3 regions of the Paenibacillus sp. 22594 genome follow, and region 2 is predicted to be linked to each of the others. Evidence: riboswitches for the same ligand, from Rfam matches in the RefSeq annotation. Region 2 holds a riboswitch; each other region holds the start of a gene.
The links. Region 2 has a riboswitch for cyclic di-AMP ahead of ACTJKB_RS29875 (C40 family peptidase). Riboswitches for the same ligand answer to the same signal wherever they lie in the genome.
Positions count from the first base shown of each region.

Region 1: it holds a riboswitch for cyclic di-AMP, as region 2 does, so the genes downstream of both, ACTJKB_RS25865 (hypothetical protein) here and ACTJKB_RS29875 (C40 family peptidase) in region 2, are expected to answer to the same signal.
Region 3: it holds a riboswitch for cyclic di-AMP, as region 2 does, so the genes downstream of both, ACTJKB_RS24580 (hypothetical protein) here and ACTJKB_RS29875 (C40 family peptidase) in region 2, are expected to answer to the same signal.

Region 1 is NZ_JBQENA010000010.1:164,194-172,174, reverse strand. Features, by position in the region: gene ACTJKB_RS25875 (GH36-type glycosyl hydrolase domain-containing protein) at 1-1,864, opposite strand, end outside; gene ACTJKB_RS25870 (flotillin family protein) at 2,060-3,481, opposite strand; gene ACTJKB_RS25865 (hypothetical protein) at 3,505-4,077, opposite strand; cyclic di-AMP (ydaO/yuaA leader) riboswitch at 4,237-4,391, opposite strand; gene ACTJKB_RS25860 (hypothetical protein) at 4,618-4,749, opposite strand; gene ACTJKB_RS25855 (InlB B-repeat-containing protein) at 4,950-7,981, opposite strand, start outside.
Region 2 is NZ_JBQENA010000018.1:13,608-21,588, reverse strand. Features, by position in the region: gene ACTJKB_RS29890 (M1 family metallopeptidase) at 1-1,809, shown strand, start outside; gene ACTJKB_RS29885 (hypothetical protein) at 1,854-2,651, shown strand; cyclic di-AMP (ydaO/yuaA leader) riboswitch at 2,873-3,011, shown strand; gene ACTJKB_RS29880 (C40 family peptidase) at 3,069-3,497, shown strand; cyclic di-AMP (ydaO/yuaA leader) riboswitch at 3,887-4,029, shown strand; gene ACTJKB_RS29875 (C40 family peptidase) at 4,035-4,526, shown strand; gene ACTJKB_RS29870 (GNAT family N-acetyltransferase) at 4,855-5,340, shown strand; gene ACTJKB_RS29865 (c-type cytochrome) at 5,436-5,795, shown strand; gene ACTJKB_RS29860 (4a-hydroxytetrahydrobiopterin dehydratase) at 5,923-6,210, opposite strand; gene ACTJKB_RS29855 (hypothetical protein) at 6,441-6,734, opposite strand; gene motA (flagellar motor stator protein MotA) at 6,939-7,739, shown strand; gene motB (flagellar motor protein MotB) at 7,723-7,981, shown strand, end outside.
Region 3 is NZ_JBQENA010000009.1:113,256-121,236, reverse strand. Features, by position in the region: gene ACTJKB_RS24605 (ABC transporter permease) at 1-409, shown strand, start outside; gene ACTJKB_RS24600 (helix-turn-helix domain-containing protein) at 473-1,231, opposite strand; gene ACTJKB_RS24595 (glycoside hydrolase family 5 protein) at 1,386-2,552, shown strand; gene ACTJKB_RS24590 (glycoside hydrolase family 43 protein) at 2,575-4,203, shown strand; gene ACTJKB_RS24585 (hypothetical protein) at 4,276-4,461, shown strand; gene ACTJKB_RS24580 (hypothetical protein) at 4,550-5,002, opposite strand; cyclic di-AMP (ydaO/yuaA leader) riboswitch at 5,137-5,307, opposite strand; gene ACTJKB_RS24575 (glutaredoxin family protein) at 5,623-5,862, opposite strand; gene ytxJ (bacillithiol system redox-active protein YtxJ) at 5,859-6,185, opposite strand; gene ACTJKB_RS24565 (SDR family NAD(P)-dependent oxidoreductase) at 6,414-7,136, shown strand; gene ACTJKB_RS24560 (ThuA domain-containing protein) at 7,162-7,809, shown strand.

The DNA of each region.
Region 1 (7,981 bases), on a different contig from region 2:
CCGGATGCTTCTGCGTGACTCTGCCCACATCCTCACGCATGGCAGTGTAGGATGGCGCGAGCTTTTCCAGACCATAAGGGGTTTCCAGCTGCTCCTTGACCGCACGCATCAGCTTCTCCTGCTTCGAGGCATCCGCAGCCCCGCACAGCAGAGCCCAGCCTTGAGGGTTAATGAAAATCCGCCCCTCCGTATCCTTACTGATGCCGAATACCACATTATCATCGGTGATTCCCCGGGCATACCAGTTGCCGTCCCATAGATATTGATTAATGACCACATTTGCCTCATCCGCCGCCGCAGCGAGTTTCCTGCTCATCTCCGGCCGTCCGCTTGTAGCGCAGATGTCCGCCCAGATCATGAAGGCATAAGCAGAAGCCATGGTCAGCCAGCCGGAGACGCCTTTGCCTTTGTAGCCCACCATGTTCATCGGATCACACCAGTCGCCCTGGTCGATATAGTTCAAACCGCGCTCATCCGTTGCCTCCATCAGCCAGAACATCGCCCGGTTGATATGTTCATATACGGTAGCCGTCTCTTCCCCGCCCGCAAAAGCAACCTCTTCCTCTAGAATGGTGTAATCATTCGTTTCATCCAGATAGGTGCTCAGACAAATGGGCAGCCAGACACAGTGATCCATATGTGGAACCTGATTGATGTACTTCAGCTCAGCCGCTTCATGCAGAATGATTCCGTCCGGCATGGCACCGCTTGCATTTTGCTGGCTTAACGCCGTGAGAAACGCATTTCTTGCCATCTGTGGCTTGATATAGCTCATTCCCATATTGTCCTGGAGATAGTTTCGGGTCTGCGGGTCTGTCGTCAGGCGGTTGGTCTGGCCATGATAATACATTTGCCGGGGCAGCCAGTGATTCACAAAGTTGTCCAGTTCAGGATCAGGCGTCTTAATCTCGATGCAGCCTTTGCCCTCCTGTATATATCCCGCATATTCCCGCTCCGCCGCAGCAAAGCCATCCTCACCGCCGGAAGCCGCATTCAGGAAATACTGCTGGCGGATCTGCGCGATCTCTTCTTCCGTTTTGGCCGGACCAAAAATAAAGCGGTAGAGCTTGTCTTCACCAGGCGCAAGCTCCAGACTGTATTGCAGGACACACAGCGGCATCTCATAGCGGGCATCCCCTTTGGAGAGCTCCTCCTGCTGAACGGCCGATGGCATGCCAATCCCACCTTCACCTTCAAAAGCTTCCTGGCTGGCTTCCCAGGCGCGCGGCGGCTGATCAGCAAGGAGGAAGGTTTTGTCCTTCAGCTGCTTGATCTTCGCATAGTCCTGATATTTCTGATATGGGGTAATCGCAGAACAGACCATCCCCTGCAACTCTTCATGATACTCCGCCGACTGATTCATCCACGACATGTAGCCCACCGTAAAATAAGGATAGATGCTGAGCTTCCGCTTCCGGTCCGAGAGATTCTTCACCTTCACCCGCCATAGCTCCATGGCCTCGTCTTTGGGCAGGCTGAGCGTCATTTCCACAGCAATGCCGAGATGCTCAAGCTTCCAGACAATATTGTGCTTCCCTACAGCAAATGTGTAGTGGTCCGGCAGAACACGAACCGGCTCATACGGTGCCGAGAAAATCTCACCCGTCTCTTCATCCTTCACATAGAGAAACCGGCCGGGATGATGGGCATAGTAGGGCTGCTCCGGCTGCATGAAGGTCTTCGCTTCCAAATTCGGCGCATAGGAATACTTGGCAGGCTCAGGCTGCATAAACTGCGCGACCGCATACCCGCGGCAATTGACGTGAATCATCATCTTCTCGTTCCATAGAAACCCTGAAGCTTTGGGGAGCTGAGTGGGACTCGTCAATTCAACATATTCATTGTCTTGTGTGGCTCTAATCATCATGTATCCTCCCTTTATTCACCAATTATTCATCCTAAATCACATAGTAGTTTTAGTATAACTGTCATAGAAGAGATAGTACATTGTGGAGTGGTAACGCTCTCGGGAGCAGCAAAATAAGGGATGTCCCCTAAGTGGGACACCCCCGCTGTTTTACGAGTAGGAAGTATTATAGTATGGTATAACGCTATAGAATTACTGCTCTTTATTCCGGCCAAGCAGCCCGCTGAGCGCCTCTGTAAAATTCATGCCGGTAAGCGACTGAGTCAGTTCAGGAACCTGGGCCATGATTTTAGCGATATCACCTGTGATTTTATTCACCCCGGATGAAGCTCCATCCTGTGAAATCACTGTAATCTTATCAACCTTGGCGAGCGGGGAAGCGATTTTTTCAGCCAGCTCCGGCAGCACTTTCAGGAATTCTACTGTAAGCGCGGCTTGCGTGAACTGTTTGTACGCTTCGGCTTTCTTCTCCAGCGCCCCTGCTTCCGCCGCTCCGGCCAATTGAACAATTTCTGCGTTAGCTCTCCCCTTCGCCAGCTCTGCTTCCGCTGTTGCCAGCCCCCGTTTGGTCATGGTGGCCGCCTCTGCTTCCGCCTCAAGAATCTGCCGCTGCTTGGCGGCTTCCGCTCTCATAATCGTAGCCTGGTTCTCCGCCTCAGCAGGCTTGATCACCGTTGCCTCCAGCTCCTTCTGTCTCAGCTCAACTTCGATTTCCCGGACGGTCCGGTTTGCCTCCGCTTCCATCTGCGTGATCTTGACCTGCTCGGTAACCAGCGACTGTTTGATTTTGTTCTGCTGCAATTCGTACGCAAGATCCGCCTGCGCTTTCTTCACTTCGGTCTCCAGCTTAAAGTCCGCCTGCTTAATATTCAATTCCTTCTCGAACTGAGATTCCTTGGCGCGGGCGGCAGTTCCCGCTTCAATGGTGGCTTGATGCGCATTAGCTTTGGCAATGGAGGATTCTTTCTCCGCCTCGGCTTGCTTGATCTGAATGTCGCGTTCCGCTTCCGCCTTGGCGATGCTGGCATCCCGGCGGATGCGCTCAATTTCCGGAACCCCCATATTGTCGATATACCCTTTGTCGTCCGTAATTTTCTTAATGGTGAAGCTGACTACCTCAAGCCCCATCTTGTCGAGGTCTTCCGAGCAGGTCTCCCGCATCTTGCTGTTGATTTCGTCAGGAGTCTTTAGAATGGATTCCACCGTTAATTGTCCGATTAAGCCGCGCAAATGGCCTTCCACCGAATGCAGGATAATCGTCTCGCGGTCTTCTTCCGGCCGGTCGATAAACTGCTCACTGGCAGTCAGAATAGCAGTAGGATCGCTTTTTATCTTAATCTGAGCCACCGCCTCCAGGTTGAGCTTGATGCCTTGCTTAGAGAACATCGCCTGCGCCGGGATGACGTCGAAGCTCATCAGCATCATGGAGATGGTCTTATTGTTCTGGAAGCCGGGGATGACGAATGTCCCGCCGCCCTGGACCACTCTTTTTCCGCCAAGGCCGTAGACGATCATCGCCTGATTGGGCGGAACCTTTTTATAAGCGTTCACGATACTGAACAAAGCCAGCAGGATAACAACAACAATTGCCGAGATTAAATAAAGAATAACCATTATGTTCGACTCTCCCCCGTGATTTATAATTGTCCGATTTCCCTCTCGAAGAGGGTGACTACCGCCATTCCTTTATCCACCTTCAAAATAATCACCCTGTCGCCTTTGGAGAGCAGTTGGCCGGATTCTGCTCTTACTCCAATGGAGCGCATGGTTCCGTGCAGTACATATTTCATTTCCCCGACCGCTCCATCTGCTGCAGGTATACTGATGTACCCGAGCTGCCCTACCTGCTCATAATCCCTTTCATTCATGCTGCTGTCATACCGGGTCATCACCCGGGCCAGCACCGCATACATCACACATCCCAGAAGTAGAGCGAGCACGGTACAAATCAGCACCACTGCGAGCATCCTCATTTCGCTGAACCGGGAAAGCACGTAACCTGTACCGCCCCAGACTGTGACAAACACCATCAGAGGGAGTATGGGCACAAAGCCCGGACCACCAGCATCGCCGCCGCCCGCATGCAGATGACCCGCCAGGCCATGCCCATGAAATCCGCCGCTGAGGAGGAGTATTAGTCCAACCCAGAAGCACACAATAAATACAGTAACGATAAGAATCCCCCCTTTGAAGCATTTTAAATAGGGCATTTTAAATAGGGCATTTAAAACAACGCTTAACCTATCTAATTATCGTTGTTATGAGATTTTTAGTCCCTTGTACAGACTGCTTTTCCTTCCTGCACACGCAGCAAAAAGACCACAGAAGCGGCAGGGCTCTCCGTGGTCGGTTAATCGATCATGGCGCTCATCCTCTCTCTTCGAGGCTTACGGGGTTAGCTGACGGATTCGGGCAGCGAGATTGCCCTACCCTGCCATAGCGCCTATTCAGCACGCGGCAAGGATTCACCCCATATATCATTGGTTCCCCCGTTCCCAATTACGGAATTCAGCCATATGAGAACAGTTAATTTACATTCGGTTGTTGATTTGAATCTTACGCCTGTGGCCATTTATTGTAAAACGCCCCGGATGACAAAAGAAGCCAAAAACGCCTTCCCTCCGCGAATGAAGGCGCATTCTTTGGTTTCGCCCTTAAGCGGCCGATGATTTGCTCGCGTTTGCTCCATTTCTCGCAAGCTGTCCCAATCGTCCAAAGCCAAGGCCGCACGCACTATAAACCTTAGGTGCTTACGGTGTCGGCAGTAGCCGGGTCAAAAAATCCGGAAACAAAGGCGACCGCTGCCACTTTTCCACAATCAGTCCGTCCTCTCCGCTGTTTAAGCGGGGAACGACAACGATACCAGAGACAGGCTTGCCCATAATCTGTTAAAGCAAGCCACCCATGACCAAAAAAAACAGAGCAGCGATCCCTCAATAACAGGAGAATCGCTGCTCTGCTCACTTTTTGTGGTTTTAAGAATGAAGAGAACTGCCTTCCGCCAAGAAAAACCACTTTTGGGACAGCCCCTTTTATCAACAGCCCCAAATTACACTTGTCCCTTTTTCTCAGAGAACCGGCATTAGTTAAGTGAATCCAACAGCGTCTTCAATTGCGGGTTGAGCTTCAGCGCATTCAGGATGATCTGTAGAGCTTCTGCGCGTGTGGCGTTGCTCTTAGCATCAAATTTCCCATCTGCTTTGCCGTTTATGATACCAGCTTGTGCTTCAGCTTTGATCTCGTTTGCTGCATAGGAACCCCTCAGGTCATTGAAATTGCCTTTGGTGGTGTCCTTCGATACGTTGTTAAGGTTTAAGATGCGGGACAAAAGGACAACCATTTCCTCGCGGGTGATTGTTTTATCTGGCTTGAACGTAACATCCTCGTAGCCGCTGATAACCCCTGCCTCTGCAAGCTTCTCGATTGCGCCTTTCGCCCAGTGATTGCCAACGTCCTTAAATGCAACACCAGTATTGTTGCCGCTTTTGATATCGAATACCCGACTCAGAATCACTGCAAATTCAGCGCGCGTGATCTCACCATCTGGCTTGAACGTACCATCGTTGTAACCTTCAATCACATGGAGCTTTACGAAAGTATCGATAGTTTTTTCGGCCCAGTGCCCTTTCGTATCAGCAAGTTCAACCTTAACATTAGATTTCTTAGCTTCCTCTACCTTGGACTCGAAAGCATTAACTAAGTTTATTACATTAATAATGCCGCTATTGAATACATCAACCGCTGGTTTCGTAGGTCCAGGTGTCACTGTTGGCGTTATACTATCCGCCGGCGGACCACCCTGTGATGGTTGCCTGGATACATCTTCCCGATTCACAGTTACCATATAAGTATTGCCAGTCCCGTCTGGGGCCATTACGCTAATCTGAATCAGGTTCGCGCCCACCTGTAAGTTGTTGGCTCTATACGTATACATATTGCCGGTTACGGAACTGTAAACGGCTCCCGAAACGGTAAACGTCGCATGGGAATGCGCTGTGGTAAAAGAAAGATTGAAGCTTGAAACGGAATTAGCTACATCATTCACGTTATATTTCAGAGTTGCTGCTGCAAATGCTGGTGTCAATGTCCCCTGATCCACTGACAAGCTGGACAACTGCGCATTTGATGACGTCCACTTCGCATAGAGGGTAACGTTGGCCGCACCCATTGCGAAACTGCCGCTAACCTTGTAATCCGTACCACTTCCGTCCGCCTTCGTGTTCCAGCCTGCGAACGTATAGCCCGTCTTCACAAGCGTTCCGGTGTTCCCCAGCACCGTCACCGTGTTCCCCTGCGGATAGCTGCTGCTGTCGGTCGGAACCGTACCGCCGGTGCTGCCGTTTCCGTTATACGTTACGGTGAAGGTCGGATTGGCCGTCCACTTCGCATAGAGGGTAGCACTGGCCGATCCCATGCTGAAAGTGGCATTCGCCGCGTAGTCGGTGCCGCTACCGTTAGCGGCAGTGTTCCAACCTGCGAACGTATAGCCCGTCTTCACCAGCGTTCCAGTGTTCCCCAGCACCGTCACCGTGTTCCCCTGCGGATAGCTGTTGCTGTCAGTCGGAACCGTACCGCCGGTGTTGCCGTTTCCGTTATACGTTACGGTGAAGGTCGGATTGGCTGTCCACTTCGCATAGAGGGTGGCATTCGCCGTGCCCATGCTGAAGGTGGCATTCGACGCGTAGTCGGTGCCGCTTCCGTCCGCCTTCGTGTTCCAGCCTGCGAACGTATAGCCCGTCTTCACCAGCGTTCCGCTGTTCCCCAGCACCGTCACGGTGTGCCCCTGCGGATAGCTGCTGCTGTCGGTCGGAACCGTACCGCCAGTGCTGCCGTTTCCGTTATACGTTACGGTGAAGGTCAGATTGGCTGTCCACTTCGCATAGAGGGTGGCATTCGACGATCCCATGCTGAAGGTGGTATTCACCGCGTAGTCGGTGCCACTTCCGTCCGCCTTTGTGTTCCAGCCTGCGAACGTATAGCCCGTCTTCACCAGCGCTCCGGTGTTCCCCAGCACCGTCACCGTGTTCCCCTGCTGATAGCTGTTGCTGTCGGCCGGAACCGTACCGCTGGTGTTGCCGTTTCCGTTATACGTTACGGTGAAGGTCGGATTGGCTGTCCACTTCGCATAGAGGGTGGCATTCGCCGATCCCATGCTGAAGGTGGCATTCGCCGCGTAGTCGGTGCCGCTTCCGTCCGCCTTCGTGTTCCATCCTGCGAACGTATAGCCTGTCTTCACCAGCGTTCCAGTGTTCCCCAGCACCGTCACCGTGTGCCCCTGCTGATAGCTGTTGCTGTCGGCCGGAACCGTACCGCCGGTGTTGCCGTTTCCGTTATACGTTATGGAGAAGGTCGGATTGGCTGTCCACTTCGCATAGAGTGTGGCATTGGCCGCACCCATGCTGAAGGTGGCATTCGCTGCATAGTCGGTGCCGCTTCCGTTAGCGGCAGTGTTCCAACCTGCGAATGTATAGCCTGTCTTCACCAGCGTTCCAGTGTTCCCTAGCACCGTCACTGCGCTCCCCTGCTGATAGCTGTTGCTGTCGATCGGAACCGTACCGCCGGTGTTGCCGTTTCCGTTATACGTTACGGTGTAGGTCGGATTGGCTGTCCACTTCGCATAGAGTGTGGCATTCGCCGATCCCATACTGAAGGTGGCATTCGCTGCGTAGTCGGTGCCGCTTCCGTTAGCGGCGGTGTTCCAGCCTGCGAACGTATAGCCCGTCTTCACCAGCGTTCCGCTGTTTCCCAGCACCGTCACTGTGTGCCCCTGCTGATAGCTGTTGCTGTCGGCCGGAACCGTACCGCCAGTGCTGCCGTTTCCGTGATACGTTACGGTGTAGGTCGGATTGGCCGTCCACTTCGCATAGAGGGTGGCATTCGCCGATCCCATGCTAAAGGTGGCATTCGTCGCATAGTCGGTGCCGCTTCCGTTAGCGGCGGTGTTCCAGCCTGCGAACGTATAGCCCGACTTCACCAGAGTTCCGCTGTTCCCTAGTACTGTCACGGTGTTGCCCTGCGGATAGCTGTTGCTGTCGGTCGGAACTGCACCGCCGGTGTTGCCGTTTCCGTTATACGTTACGGTGTAGGTCGGATTGGCTGTCCACTTCGCATAAA
Region 2 (7,981 bases):
GAGGCGCTAAGCGAACGGGTGGCCGAATATCATATTGACGCGCAGCTAATCCCCTCTGCCGGGTCATTAAGGGCTTCTGAGACGGTGACCTGGACCCATCCCGGCCAAAAACCGGTACAAGACCTCTACTTCCACCTTTATCCGAATGCTTTTGCCTCCGAAGATACCACCTTTATGAAAGAATCCGGAGGAACACTACGCGGGGATAGAATGCCAGCGAATGGATACGGCAGCATGACTCTGACCGATCTCCGGACCTCTGACGGCGTCTCGCTCATGCAGCGTCTGCAGTATGTCCAGCCTGACGATGGCAATGTGAATGACAAGACACTGGTGAAGGTGCATCTTCCTGAACCGGTGAACGGAGGAGAAAGCGTTACGCTCAGGCTGAAGTATGAGGTCAAGCTGCCTAAAATATTCGCCCGCATGGGGATTTCAGGTGACTTTGTAATGGCTGGACAATGGTTTCCCAAGATTAGTGTATATGAGCCTGCTGGCACCCGGGGGGCAAAACAAGAAGGCTGGAATCTGCATCAGTACCACGGTACCTCCGAGTTCTACAGCGACTTTGGGATCTACAGTGTAACTCTTTCCGTGCCCTCCAATTATACAGTTGCAGCAACCGGCTTCCCGGTGAAGACCGCCAGGCTGAAGCAGGGCCAGAAGATTTACCAGTTCTACGCCGATGATGTTCATGATTTCGCCTGGGCGGCCTCTCCCGACTTTGCGGTTGCCGAGGAAGCCTTCTCTGCACCTGGAGTACCCGGGGTAAGGATAAAACTCTACCTGGACCCGCTGCATAAGGATTTACAGGAGCGGTATTTCCAGGCGGCCAAAGCTGCTCTTAGCGCCTTCAGCAAATGGTATGGTTCTTATCCTTACTCCACGCTATCTATCGTCGTCCCGCCAAAGGCAGGGAATGGCGCAGGCGGGATGGAGTACCCCACACTCATCACTGCCTTCGGCGCAGCCGAAGATGCCCCAGGCACGCAGCTTGAACGTACGGTCATCCATGAAATCGGGCATCAGTTTTTTTATGGCATGATAGCCAGCAATGAATTTGAGGAAGCCTGGCTGGATGAGAGCTTCACCTCTTATGCAGAAGACCGGTTGATGGAACAGGAATATGGGGTAGCCTCCAACACTGCGCTTCAGGCCAGTCTGGTAACCTCATCACAGCCACTCAATCTGGAGACCTGGAAATACACCGGAGACGATGCCTATACACGCAACGTATACATCCGGGGCAAACTGGTTCTCAAAGACATTGAGCAGCAAGTGGGAACCAAAACGATGGATGCCATCATGGCCACCTATGCCCGCAAATACCGTTTCCAGCACCCTTCCACAGCTGATTTTCAAAAGACCGTAGAAAAAGTGACCAAAAAATCGTGGCAGACGTATTTCGTTCAATATGTTTATAGTGGCGGCGCTCCTGATTTTTCCATAGATAACATTGTCAACACTCTTCACAAAAAGGGGAGAGACACAGATGGCCTTCGTTATGATTCATCAGTCGCCGTGAGCAACAAAGGCAGCCAGTACGGGGATGTGCCAGTAAAGTTTACATTTTCGGATGGATATACCGTTCAGCGGTATTGGAATGGAAAAGACAAGCAAACTACGTTTCAGCTGTCCTACAAAGCGCCGCTGATATCGGCAGAGATTGATCCCGAGCATTCCATCCTGCTGGAGAGTAAGCATTTGAATAATTTCAGACTCGCGGAACTGGAGCAGGACACGCTCTCACGATGGACGCTTAGCATAACCAACCTGATTGAAAATCTGCTCGGAACTCTTGTCTGGTGAGGTGAAGGAATGTGAAAAGATCGATATCCCGGGGCTGGCACAGCATGAAAGAGCAATTTTATATACTGATTCTATTGTTTATCTACCGGCTATTCTGGGGTTATTTCATGTACAAGTTCGTTAAAAGCGCCGTAGTCCCGGTACTGCTGCGTTATCCTGATCAGGATGCGGGCGGTAGCGGGATAGGCAGACTGCTGTATTATGTGGAGGGCCAGCTCGCACTGGGCACCGATTCCGGTGTTCAGCACTGGCTCTGGATGCTGCTGGCGCTAAGCGCATTAAGGCTGCTGCTCTCCCCATTCATCCGCGCAGGACTGCTCCATGAGCTCCATCAGGAGCGTAAGGGGGAGCGCGGGATGTTCTTTTTTCCGGGTATGCGGCTGTATGGGCTTCCGGTAATGTTGTTCAGTCTTGCAGAATGGGTGCTTACAGCTCTGCCCCTGTATTGGCTTCTTCCCAAAATGTACAGACTGCTGTTAAGCGGAATTCTGGATTATAAGCTATTGCTGAAACTGGCACCCTACATTCTGGCTTGGCTGCTATATCTGTTCTTCATCCGAAAAGTACTGCTGTACATGCAGTTCGGTTATACGGGTGGCACAGGTACTCTCTCTTCTCTCTTGGTGTGCCTGAAGGTGATCCTTCCTTCTGTGGGATTATCCCTTGTGATGGGAGCAGGGGGTCTGGTAATGATGCTTGCTTGCGGAGCGGCATCAATCTTATGGCCGGGGATGCCAGCACTTCTGCTACGGCAGTTCTCTCCACTTCCCACTACACTCTTCAAAATGTGGGGAATCGCCGCTCAATACCACCTTTGGTCCAGTAAATCATTCCCACAATAATTAAGCCGCTCAACCGGCATAATAAAAGAGTCACTGCTCCTTGAGGGGGCGGGACTCTTTTTTGGATTACAAAGTGAATAAGAGTATTTGCAAAACTGTAAATCCTCTGGTACAATGATGCCTGTACTACTAGTAACAAATTTGTAATCTTTAAAATGCAGCACATTCAAACACGTTAACATTCCAGAGCATTTACAAATTGTCGGCACGTCGCTCTTCTGGTGCATAAAACGCCAAATTCCCTGCACCGGGAAGCGGGGGAACCATATTTTGGGTGAATTGATCTCGCTTTAGAGGGGTCATAGGGGAACCTTCTACCGAATCCTTAAGCTAACCTCGCAGGCCTTGGAAGGAGTACATCTTTTGAGAAGTCAGAATTTTAAGAAGAAATGTACCGCAGCAGCACTTGGACTAGTGATGGTATTCACAATCGGAGCTGGCAGCGCTTTCGCCGATTCCAAGATGGACACCGTTATCGCAAAAACCATCGGAACCACCTATAAGTTCGGGGGCACTAGCACAAACGGTTTCGATTGCTCCGGCTTTACCTCGTATGTTTTTAAAAGTATCGGACTTACCCTGCCACGCACATCCAAGGCTCAATTCAGCGTTGGTACTTCCGTATCACGGAACAACTTGCGTTCAGGTGACCTGGTATTCTTCAATACTTTTGGTTCGGGAGTTTCCCATGTCGGCATTTATGTCGGAGGCGGTAAATTCGCACAATCTTCCAGCTCACGCGGCGTAACTGTAACTTCGCTGAGTCAAGCCTACTGGGCCAACCGCTACGTTGGCGCTAAACGAGTGATGAGCACTACAGCTTACAAAACTGTTGCCTACGATTAATTGAAGCTTTATCCCCTCACCATTACACCTCTAACAACTAAATGTAACTTATACAAGCCCGGAGCTGATTATTGCCGTAATCATTTTCCGGGTTTTCCCTTTTCCTTATTCTCCCTTTTACACGCTTTTTAGAGCTTTGAAACACCTTTTTGATAAATATTCCAGGCGGATCTTCCATGCAGCTAACTTATAGCGTAAAGAATCAGCGTAAATCAAGCCTTTTCCTCTTAAAAGGCTCAAAAAATATGTATTAATATGCTTTAAGTGATTGCCAAGTGCTTCTGTCTTTGTTACAATTATCGCAGTGAGTTGATAGTAACATTTTTGTAATTATTCAAACCTGATTTACAAAGGTTTTGTCATTGTTTTAATCCGTAAGCTAAATCTAATCAATCGTCGTGCCGAGTTCCTTAATCATTAGGGAAACGGGGGAACCGATTTTGGGTGAATTGACCTCCTATTTACAGAGGGGTCATAGGGGACCTTCAACCGAACCCTTAAGCTAACCTCGTAGGCATTTGGAAGGGGTATTTACTTTTGAAGAAGAAGCTAGCAGCAGCACTACTCAGCTTTTCGATCATTCTTACCATCGGAGCAGGAAGCGCTTTCGCAGACTCTAAAATGGATCAGGTTATCGACAAATCCATCGGAACTAAGTACGTATCAGGCGGAATTTCCACTAACGGTTTTGATTGCTCCGGATTTACCATGTATGTGTTTGATAAGATGGGAATCAACCTTCCTCACCAGTCTGGTTCCCAGTACCAAATGGGTACTGCCGTATCCCGCGATAACATTAGACCGGGAGATCTCGTATTCTTCAATACAAGCGGCAAAGGGGTATCCCATGTCGGGATTTATGTCGGAGAAGGTAAGTTCGCACACGCTTCTTCCAAGCGTGGTGTAACCATCAGCTCGCTGAATGACAGCTACTACGTCAACCGCTACGTTGGCGCCAAACGAATCATGAGCACAGATGCTTATCAAACGGTAGCTTCCGATTCCCAAGATAATGACGACGTGCAATAATCAGTAATTTTGTAACCGAACAGGCTCTTATCCAGGATTTTTGCCGAAATCCTGGAGGGGGCTTGTTTTTTTGTCCAAAGATAAGAATTTATATGTTTCACGCAATAAATTATCCTTATATTTCTCGCTGAAACGGAAACCGTCCTTAAAAGGACGGCGAAGCCGTTTACACTTGCTACAAAAGTTACTTACCCTACTCACTATTTGCAAAACATAAAAAACCGCGATTTTTGGAATTTTTTAAAATATATTGTTTATGCGCCGAAATGGAAATGTTTTGTATATAATTATGATATAACGTTTCGTTCTGAAGGGAGGCGGATGGCGGATGATTAGTTCTCCGGTAACTTTTTACGTTGTCCCCATGGAAGTTAATCACGCTGCAGAAATTTGTGAATGGATCTACAAACCTCCGTACAACATTTATGGCTGGATGTCCTGGGAGCAAATGCAGGCTTTGGACGTTGAGTTCGGCGATCCCCGGCTGCGGAGTGAGCAATACGTCTCGGTGGTGAACAGTCAAGGGATTCTCTGTGGCTTCGCACAGCTATTCCCTATGGAAGGTGTAGTTCGGCTAGGAATTGGTATGCGGCCTGATCTATGCGGGCAAGGCATGGGTCATCTGTTCATGAACGCCATCGTCAAGGCAGCCCTGGCACGATATCCGGAGCGCGAGATAGATCTGGAGGTGCTTACTTGGAACCAGAGAGCCATTCGTGCTTATCAAAAAAGTGGTTTTACGATTACGGATACTTATGAACGCCGGACTCCGACGGGCGACAAGCCATTTTATTGCATGGTCTATGACAAATAGCACAAACCATTCATTTTTTTGTCATAAACGCTATGATAACGCTTTACCTTCTTGTATAATGTAGGAAGCAGCTTACATGGAGGGGACGGATGCAGATGCAGAAATGGATCATGAGCGGTTTGTTTTTTGCCGCCTGTGCCTTTGCGGTAATCTTAATGTTCACCTTGCCCGGCAAAGCCGAAGTCGCCGAGGAGAACAAACCAACGATGCCGGAAGTGCAGATGGATGCGGCAAGCGCCGAGGCCACAGTAAAGAAGGCTAATTGCATCACCTGCCATGGTGACCAGCTTCAGGGCGGTGTAGGCCCTAGCCTCCAGCAGGAAGGCGGCAAGCATGACGCAGAAGAGATTTTCACCATTGTCACCAAAGGCCGCGGACAGATGCCTTCTTTCAAGGATAAGCTGGCGCCTGAAGAGATCGCGAATGTAGCGATGTGGCTTGCGGAGAAGAAATAACCATACTTCTTATCTCATCATATGGAACACAAAATGCCCGTGTACAGATCATATTGATCCTGTACCGGGCATTTTTATATAAGGGTTATGAATTCCCAATCTAAATTGGCCTAAATGGGTAAGAGTCTTAACGGTTCTTCTCAAAAGCCTCATTAAATTCATGGGCCTGCCGGATATCGAGCGCTGTAAGGCCATCCTCACCGATGGCAGACAGACGCAGGACAACGGTTTTGTAATCGACCGTAATATGCGGATGATGCTCGAATGCTTCCGATATCGCTGCAACCTCATCCACAAAAGCAATGCCCTTCATATATTCGCTGAACATGTATTTGCGCACCAGGGTACTCGGTTCCAGCTTCCATCCTTCCAGCTTGCTCACCTGCTCCCGCAGCTCTTCCTCCGTAAATTGCAATGTTCTTCCTCCCTTACTAAATTAACAGCTTAATGCCTTCTCAATGCAATGATACCTGATGCCTTAAACAAAACATCCCTCAGCTTTAAAAGTCCAAGGGATGCGCCAGGATGAAGGCTATTTTTCGGTTTATTGTATTCTCAAACCCTGGCAAATAGTACTCGGCTTCATCAATTTTACCACGCGGCACAGGGTGCGGGCAAACCGGCCGCCTTGGGGAAGGACTTTTATTAGACCAGGAGGACTGAAGCCAGATCCTCTTCGCCCAGCAAAATATTTATCCGGTGTGTTTCCTTATCGTAGATTACAACGCCACTGCCAACCTCAATAACCGGTTCATTACCTAAGGCGTAGAACAAATCCTCAGCGAGCGCTTCCCAGACCTCCATCTTCGATTCCTGCGGCAGCTCCCGCCACTCATCAGGTTCCATCTCAAAAAATACATACCCGTCAGAAATTCTTCCTACCGCTTCTGTCAGTTCACTCAAAATATCACTGTAATCTCTGCCATGCTTCACACCCACGTCAATCACTCCGTTTTCTCCATAGATGAATAATAACCTGCCTTACTCATTATAGCCGAAAAAATGACTTCACAAAAAAGGGAATGCTGTCGATAAATAAGAATATACGTTATTGGTCAGACGCAGAGTGTCCCACCGCTGTTCATGGAAGATACACGCGGTATAGTCGGATCATATCTTAATTCTCATGGACGAGGTGCATAAATGGAAATTTCAACAATAATCGGTTTGATTTTTGGTTTGGTTACAATAGTATGGGGGATGTTTCTTAAAGGCGCACCGTTAACAGCCTTGGGAGCACCCGCTGCTTACGTAATTATTTTATTGGGTACAGCCGCATCTTTATTTATAGCTTTCCCGCTCTCGGAAATGAAAAAAATCCCGTCATTGTTCAAGTTAATATTTGTAAAAAAGAAAATGGTCAGCAAATCCGAACTGATTACCATGTTTATGGAATGGGCCTCCATTACCCGCCGTGAAGGCTTGCTCGCCCTGGAATCCAAGGTCGATGAAATTGAAGACAACTTCCTTCGAAACGGCATGCGGATGATTATCGACGGCAATGATCAGGAATTTGTCCGTGATGTATTAATGGAAGATATCCACGCTACAGAGGATCGGCATAAAGCCGGAGCATTAATTTTCTCACAAGCCGGTATGTACGCACCAACGCTGGGCGTGCTCGGGGCTGTTATCGGACTGATTGCCGCACTTTCAGATATGAGTGCAGTGGAAAAACTGGCTCACGCCATCGGGGGTGCCTTCATTGCCACCATCGTCGGTATCTTTACAGGTTATGTACTTTGGCATCCGATTGCGACCAAGCTGAAGCGGCTCTCTAAAGGCGAAATTGAGATCAGGCTTATGATGGTAGAAGGACTTTTATCTATCCAGTCCGGGGTGTCAACCATCGCCATCAATCAGAAGCTTTCTGTCTTCCTTACGCCTTCTGAACGCGAGAAATTAGCTAACAAGGAGGGTGCTTCGAGTGAGCAAAAAGACTAGGCATGAGGAGCACGAAGAGCATGCCGATGAATCCTGGCTACTGCCATATTCCGATCTGATGACCCTTCTGGTTGCCCTGTTCCTCGCTATGTACGCCATGAGCGCTACGGATGCCCAGAAATTTGAAGAGATGGCCCAGGCCTTCAAATCTGAATTTGACGGCGGGTCGGGAGTTCTGGATTATAAGTCCGACGCTCCTACAAATACTCAAATGGATCAAGGTAAAGACGAAAAAATGAACA
Region 3 (7,981 bases), on a different contig from region 2:
GACCTTCTTTACGATGGCGGTCTTTCTATATGGTTTTGTGCTGGTCATAGCCTTGATCAGCATGCTGAATATCATTAATACTATGAACACAAGCGTAGCGTCCAAAACCAGATACTTAGGGGTTATGCGGGCTATCGGAATGTCAGGCGGGCAGCTTGGCAGAATGGTGCTCATGGAAGCCGCTACTTACAGTATGACCGGATGTCTGATTGGCTGTATTGCCGGTATTGCGTTGCAAAAGGCACTCATTGCATTTTCACTTTCATCGTATGATATCCTGTGGAAGTTTCCGGGTACGCAAATCGGTCTGATATTCCTTGTGATCTTGCTGATAACTGCAATCTCCGTGATCAAATCGCTCAAGCGCATTAAATCCCAAAGTGTCTCTGAGATTATTAGTTCGTTATAGTCCCAACAACTTAACGAGAAGGGCTTCTCTACCTGTATAGGAAGAGGGGCCCTCTCTGCTTGTTCAATCCTTAACACCATAAGCTTCGCGATATTGTTTAGGTGTGAGCTGCGTTACGTTTTTAAAATTTTTACCAAAATGGCTTTGGGAACAAAAACCCAGATTGGTTGCAATCTCACTGTAGGAGTGCTTCGAATAAATCAGAAGATTTCGCGCCAAATTCACTTTTTCCTGAATAATGAAGTCTCTGATGGTTATTCCTTCACTTTGACTAAATAGTTCTGCCAAATAATTGGCATTCGTCTTCAATTCCCGTGCGATCTCTGTGATATGAATTTTTTCATGAAGATGCTTGAAAATATAATTTTTACATTCTTCGATCCGAGGGTTATTGCTCTTCTTTTTGAACTTACCCTTCCTTTGTTCTTTCAGGTCATGAACCATCCGGGTATACTCATACTCTGCTTTGCGGCACAAACGAAGTATGGTTTGAGGGTCTGATAATTCTTCAATTTTATAGATATAGCTGTCACTAAGAGAGTAAGCAATCTCAGGAGAGAGGCCACCTTCAATAGCGGCACGACTTGCGAGTGTGATGACAACAATAGTTATATTTTTTGTGGATCGAAGCTTATCCTTGGCAAGAACACCATAATGGCCCTTGAAACTCTCGGTCAGACTTTTTTCCAATTGTTCTAGATCACCATTACGGATGCTGCTGAGTTCCCGCACTTCCTGATCGTATGGATTATGCATCTTCCCGGCTTCCTGATTCTGAAACAGAATATCAGAGAAGTGTCTTTCTACACCATTTGTATTCATACGAAACAGCTCCTCCTCCCGCTCAAGAGTAGTGTATCAAAAATAATATCTGAGATATATGATAAAAAACCGGAATATGTGATATAAGATGTGTGCGCTTCCAAATAAAATAACCTCATAATACGAAATTAGCAAAGCAGAGGGGAGACCACCTATGTATATCAATGGTGTTAATCTTGGGAATTGGTTAGTACTGGAAAAATGGATGAGTCCTGGGCTTTTTGAAGGGACTACAGCGGAGGATGAGTATTACCTGCCGACTCAACTGTCTAAAGAAGTATATGAGGCCAGAATTAAAATACATCGTCACGAATATATCACGGAGCGGGATTTTGCAACCATCCGTTCTTTTGGAATGAATGCGGTACGTATACCCATCCCCTATTTTATTATGGGAGATTGTCCTCCTTTCATTGGTTGTGTGGAAGAGCTTGATAAAGCCTTTGGATGGGCAGAAAAATATGAGCTAAAGGTATTAATTGATCTTCATACGGTTCCGGGAAGCCAGAATGGCTTTGACAATGGAGGAATCTCCGGGGTATGCAAATGGGCGCAGCAGCCTGAGAGCGTAGAATTCACACTGCAGTTATTAGAAAAGCTATCTGAGCGATATGGAACACATTCCAGTCTTTGGGGAATAGAGATTGTGAATGAGCCTATTACAGAGAAAACCTGGAAGGCAATGGATGTTCAAAAACGTTATAAACCGGTAGATGCAGAAATGGCCGCTGGCAGTGCGCCAGTCTCACTGGATTTTCTGCGCGGATTTTATGTGGAGGCTTATCGGAGAATGCGCCGTTATCTTCCAGAAGACAAGGTTATCGTTATTCATGATGGCTTTGAGCTTAAAGTGTGGAAGGACTTCATGAGAGAGACCGAATTTAAAAACGTAGTGCTCGATACGCATCAATATCTGATGATGGCAGAGGTGTACGGCTGTGAACAATCGCCAGAGGGCTATGTCAAATATGTTCAGGAGTACTTGTTCAAGGATATCGAGGAAATGGCGGAATACTTCCCGATGATTTGCGGGGAATGGAGTTTGTTCAATTCGTATGGGGTCGGAGTCGATACAGCAGGGGGATTGTCGCCTGTGAATGGAGTCAAATCGGGCGAGGACCGTTTAAGTGCCGCGAGCCGAAAAGAACTGTACAGCCAGGTTGCCAAAGTGCAATTGGAAGCGTGGAAAAAAGGCATCGGTCATTTTTACTGGAACTATAAATTGCTGCTGGATACGGTCAATGAGCCGGGGTGGATCGGTTGGGATAGCTGGGATTTGGGGAAATGTGTAAGTCTCGGCTGGTTTCCAGTGGAGTCCTGAGTGTACGATTGGAGGTAACAAAATGATAAGAAACCCAATACTTCCCGGATTTAATCCAGACCCTTGTATTTGTAGAAAAGAGGACGATTATTACCTTGCCGTATCATCCTTTGAATGGTTTCCAGGGATTCCGGTGTATCATTCAAAGGATCTGAAGAACTGGGAGCTATACGCTCATGTGCTTACTGACGACAATAAGGTTGATCTGAAAAAACTGCCGTCCGCCAAAGGGATATGGGCTCCTTCCCTAACTTACTGTGCAGAAGAGGATTTGTTTTATGTCGTATTTGGGGTGATGAACTCCATGAATGCCCGTTATTTTGATGTGGATAATTTCCTTATCACGGCGAAAGACATCAAGGGACCGTGGAGTGAGCCGGTTTATTTGCATTCGGCCGGTTTTGATGCGTCGATCCTGCACGACAGTGACGGACGAAAATGGATTGTATCCTTGGACTGGGAGACCCGAGAAGGATATGAAAAGCCGGGAGCAATCTGTCTGGTAGAGTACTCACCGGAGAAGAAAGAAGTAGTTGGTTATCCTAAGAGAATCTGGACAGGTGGCACTGACAGAGGGTGCATCGAGGCGCCGCATCTTACCAAGCGTGGAGATTATTATTATATGATGTGTGCCGAAGGCGGTACCGGTTATGGACATAGCGTAACTATGGGGCGGGCCAGCAGTGTGTGTGGGCCTTATGAGAAGGACCCGATGAATCCGATCGTGACCTCCATACCGGGTGAGTTCTACGAGAGGCATGACCCGGATCATTTGAAGCCTAAATATTTCAATCCGGATTCGGTGCTGCAAAAATCAGGACATGGAAGCTATGTGGAAACTCAGCTCGGTGAAGTGTATCTGGTACATCTTTGTGCAAGACCGTTCGTGCCGGAGCTGCGCTGTACGCTGGGACGTGAGACAGCCATACAGAAAATGAAGTGGACCGCAGACGGTTGGCTGAGGATGGAGGACGGAACGAATCTGGCTAAGGAATTTGTTCCTGAGAGCAAATTGCCAGAACATCCGGTGAATGAAATTCCGGCCTTCGATGATTTTGAAGCTGGAGAATTAGGCATACAATATTATGCGCCGAGAATAATGCCAGAAAGCTTTGCAGATGTAAAATCACGTCCGGGCTATGTAAGAATTCGCGGGCAGGAATCCAGAACATCACTTAACAAGGCAAGCATATTAGCCAGAAAACTGACATCCATATATACAACGGTGACAACCAAAATGGAATTTCTGCCGGAAGTGCATCAGCATAGTGCAGGATTGATTTTGTATTATGATAATATGAACTACATCAATTTAAGAAAATACTATAGTGAAACGTTGGGCCAAAGTGCATTATCCATTATTCATTTGGAGAATGGGGACAAGGCCGAATTAGTGGATACCAGAATTCCCGTAAATGACGTTCCGCTTTACTTGCGCCTAAATATCAGAGGACGCAAAAGCTGGTTTGAATGGAGTGTTGACGGCAAAGTATATGAAAGAATAGGACAGGACTTTGATACTACCAAGTTCTCGGATGAATATAGCAAGTATGGTGAGTTTACAGGTTCTTTTGTTGGCTTGACCTGTGCGGATCGTGTGAAGCATCAGCATTATGCTGATTTTGATTTTTTTGAATATATTGCAAATTAAGAACTTCATCATTGCCGTTCTGGCGAAACCACGCCTTATGGTGTACCTTATAAGTAAGGAGTGGTACTATTCATGAAGAAAAAACGAACGCCTTTGCTGGTAGCGGCTTCGATCCTGCTGATTATCATCAGCAGCCTGATCCGGCCGGAAGGCTCAACCTGGCTCGGAGCGTTGCAGACATTAATGCTGGGTATCGGATTATTAGGCTGCTGCATGGCTTTCTTGAGGTTCGCCAAGGGAGGCAAAGGCAAGCGCTAGGCAAATAGAGAGAGCTGTGGCAGGATGCCGCAGCTCTTTTGCCTGAATACCTGAATATATGACGTTAAAAGCTGAACGCTCCCGCTCCTCATCCGGCGGTTAAACTGGATTTCGGCAGTAAGATCTCCTGCGCCGCCATTTGTTCGCGCACCTGTCTGAGCTGCGCCTTAAGGTCGGGCACACTTCTCTGGAGAATGGTGCTGATTTCGGGCAGGGGGAGCACCATACCATACCGGAGCGCTTGTACAAGCTGATGTTCCCAGGACAGCACATTTGCATAGCAAGGCTTTTGGGCTTGCGCAAGCCGGGAGCATTGCTGTATGCACTCACGGTAGGCTTCAAGGGAGAAGGTTTGCGGGTTCAAGCTCTTTTTCAGGTAAAGCTCATAGAGCGCTGCGAAGGTCTTTATCGTAGCCTCCTCTGCCCCGGTACCCTGCCCGAGCAGCAGGCTGCTGAGTGCACAGACGTTCCTGCTGTATTTCTGAACATACTCCGCAAACCGGGCTTCGGAAGCGGGCTGAAGCGATACTGGGTCTGGCATGATCTCACGTTCCTTTCATAATATGAAATCTTTATCAGTTTAAATAATTATGCAAAAAAGCCGCAGCAGAGGAGAACCTCTGCTGCGGCTTCGGTACAGGCTTAAATAAACCTGGCGCTTAAGCTTGGCGGGTTAAGATCTCTCTCTATACGCTTACGAGGTTAGCTGTCGGATTCGGACGGTGAGAGTCGCCCTACCTTGTGAGACCGCACTTCTGCAGTCTCCTTAGGATTCACCCCAATAAGGCCTTGTGGCCCGGTGGTTCCCCCGTTTCCCGTGTGCCGGGAATTCAGCGTTCATGTAATTTTTCATGAATTACTTTCAAAACGAATCATACTGCTTCGGGGAGGTCTTTGTAAAAAAGGAAAAGGGAGTTGCTGCGCCAATTTCACGTTGAAATCGGATAATTCGAAGGAAATAAACGGATAAAACCATATATCTTACTGCATATTGGCCCATTATCTCATTCGCACGCCGGTTTTTATTTCTGCCTTAGAATGCGGACCATTTCCTAGGCAAGACAAAAGGGCATCCAGGGGCAAACAGCTCCCGGATACCCTTTTGTGCAAGTGAACCAATGAATCCGTACGCGGCATTCTCCTGCCAGCGTTCGGGTATATTTATTTCGCGGCTGCGATAAGCTCTTTCAGCTCGGGCAGATTGAACCCTTTAACGACATGTGCCCCGGAGACTGTAACAGGAACGCCCATGAAGCCCAGCTTCTCAACCTCTTCCTGATAAACCGTGCTGGTCATTACATCCCGTACTTCAAAAGGAATGTCCTGCTCCTTCATCAGCTGTTTCACCTGATTGCAGTCACTACAGTTGGCTGTGGAATAAATGATTACAGGCTGGCTCATTGGCTCACAGCTTCCTTGAGGGCATCGCGGGTGATTTTCCAGTGGGAGGTGTTCCACCGGACTTCACCATCTTCCAGCAGGAAGATTTGCGGGGACTCATGCTTGATGCCGAAATCTTCGGCAATCTGGTTGGAGACCGGACGGTCTTCAATCACATGAACCACAGCAGCGGGAGTACCAGAGCTCTGGACATAAGCCTGGAATTCTTCATTTGCCTTAGCGCTGATCGGGCAGGTGGTACTGTGCTTGAAGAGCAGCTTTTTACCGGGCTGTGCAATGTATTGATGCAATTCATCAAGACTGCGGATTTGTTGTATGGACATTTGGGGGTCACCCTCCTGGTAGTTTATTTTGCTAACAATTCGGTTGTTAACAATGATATTCCTGATTGTAACATAGTTCAAAATTAAATCAAAAGGAAGAATCAGCAGGGAATGCATGGCGGAATAGTCCAGCAGAGGACGTTGAAAAATGACAATTGCCATGCTAAGGTGTATGGGATATGGCGATTTATGTATATTGATGTCTGATAAGAGGGAGTGATCCGTTCCATGAAAAAGGTCGCTTGTGTTACCGGTGCCGACCGGGGACTCGGATTTTTCCTTGTGCGCTGGCTTCTGGAGAATAAATATAAGGTTTTCGCCGGGCAGTACCTGGAGGAATCGGAAGCGCTGGAAACACTCAATGAGAAATATAAGGAACAGCTAATTCTGGTTCCGCTGGATGTCGGCAGCAGCGACAGTGTAAAGCGCGCGGCACGAACTATTGCAGGACGCACAGGGCATCTGGATATGATCATCAACAATGCTGGAATTATTGACCGCGCGGATGATGCCACCATGCTGGTAGATATGGATGACACCGCGATGGCACGCATTTATAATGTGAATACGCTTGGCTCTCTGCGGGTGAGCAATTCGCTGATGGGCCTCCTGCTGCAAGGGAAGCAAAAGCTGATTGTGAACATCTCCTCCGAAGCCGGCAGCATCAGCCGCAATCAGCGGATTAACATGTACGGTTATTGTATGTCCAAGGCGGCGCTTAATATGCAGTCCTCCCTGCTGCACAATCATCTGCGGGTCATGGGGGGCCAGGTGATGGTTTTTCATCCGGGCTGGCTCCAGTCCTACATGAACGGTGACATGAATGATGAAGCCCCTATCCCCCCTGAAGAATCCGCCCGCAAAATTATGGGAATCGTGCAGGAGCATAAGACGCATATGGGCATGGAACCGGCTTATCTTGATCTGGACGGCAATCCCTGGCCCTGGTAAGAACAACTCTTGCTAAGAGAAAGGCGTGGATGAAAGAGTGACAGAATGGAAGGCACTGGCGCTGGGAAGCTATACAGAGGTTAAATATCATCCGTTCTCCGGTGTAGACCGCGTGTTTGAGGAGTTGTTTGCCGGGAAGCTGGACGTGAAATCCACCGAAGATTACTCATTGCTCAGTCCGGACAGCCTATCGGCTTACAAGCTTGTGATAGCGTATACGGAATTTTCGGACGACAAAATAGCTCCTGAACAGAGCGGGGCATTGCTCTCCTATGTGGCTAACGGCGGCGGACTGCTGGTGGTGCACAACGGGATCTCACTACAGCGTAACCAGGAGCTGGGAGTGATGCTGGGTGCGCACTTCACCCATCATCCGGCCTACACCGAGCTTCACATGACAGTTCCGGCAACAGGCCATCCGATCATGCAGGGGATTACTGATTTTGTGATCGAGGACGAGCCGTATTATTTTGACATGCAGCCCTATTTTGAAACGACGGTGCTGGCCGAGTATTTCCACGAGGGGGCCCATCATGCGGCAGCCTGGTGTCATGAGTTTGGGATGGGGCGTGTAGTGTATCTGATGCCGGGCCATCATCTTCCTTCCTTTTCCGTAGAGCCGTTCCGGCAGATGATTACAAGGAGCGGTCTGTGGGCAGCCGGATTACTGTAGTCCTTAATCTTATTTAACAACATCATATGGATGTATTGTGTAAAACCAATGGAGCGTTAGACTTCTGTTGGTTTTTTGGTTGTTTGGCTGCTCCCGGCGATAAAAAGCCTTGACCCTGACACTGGTGTCAGGGTTTATACTAAGAACAGACCATTTCTCATGAACCCCGGGG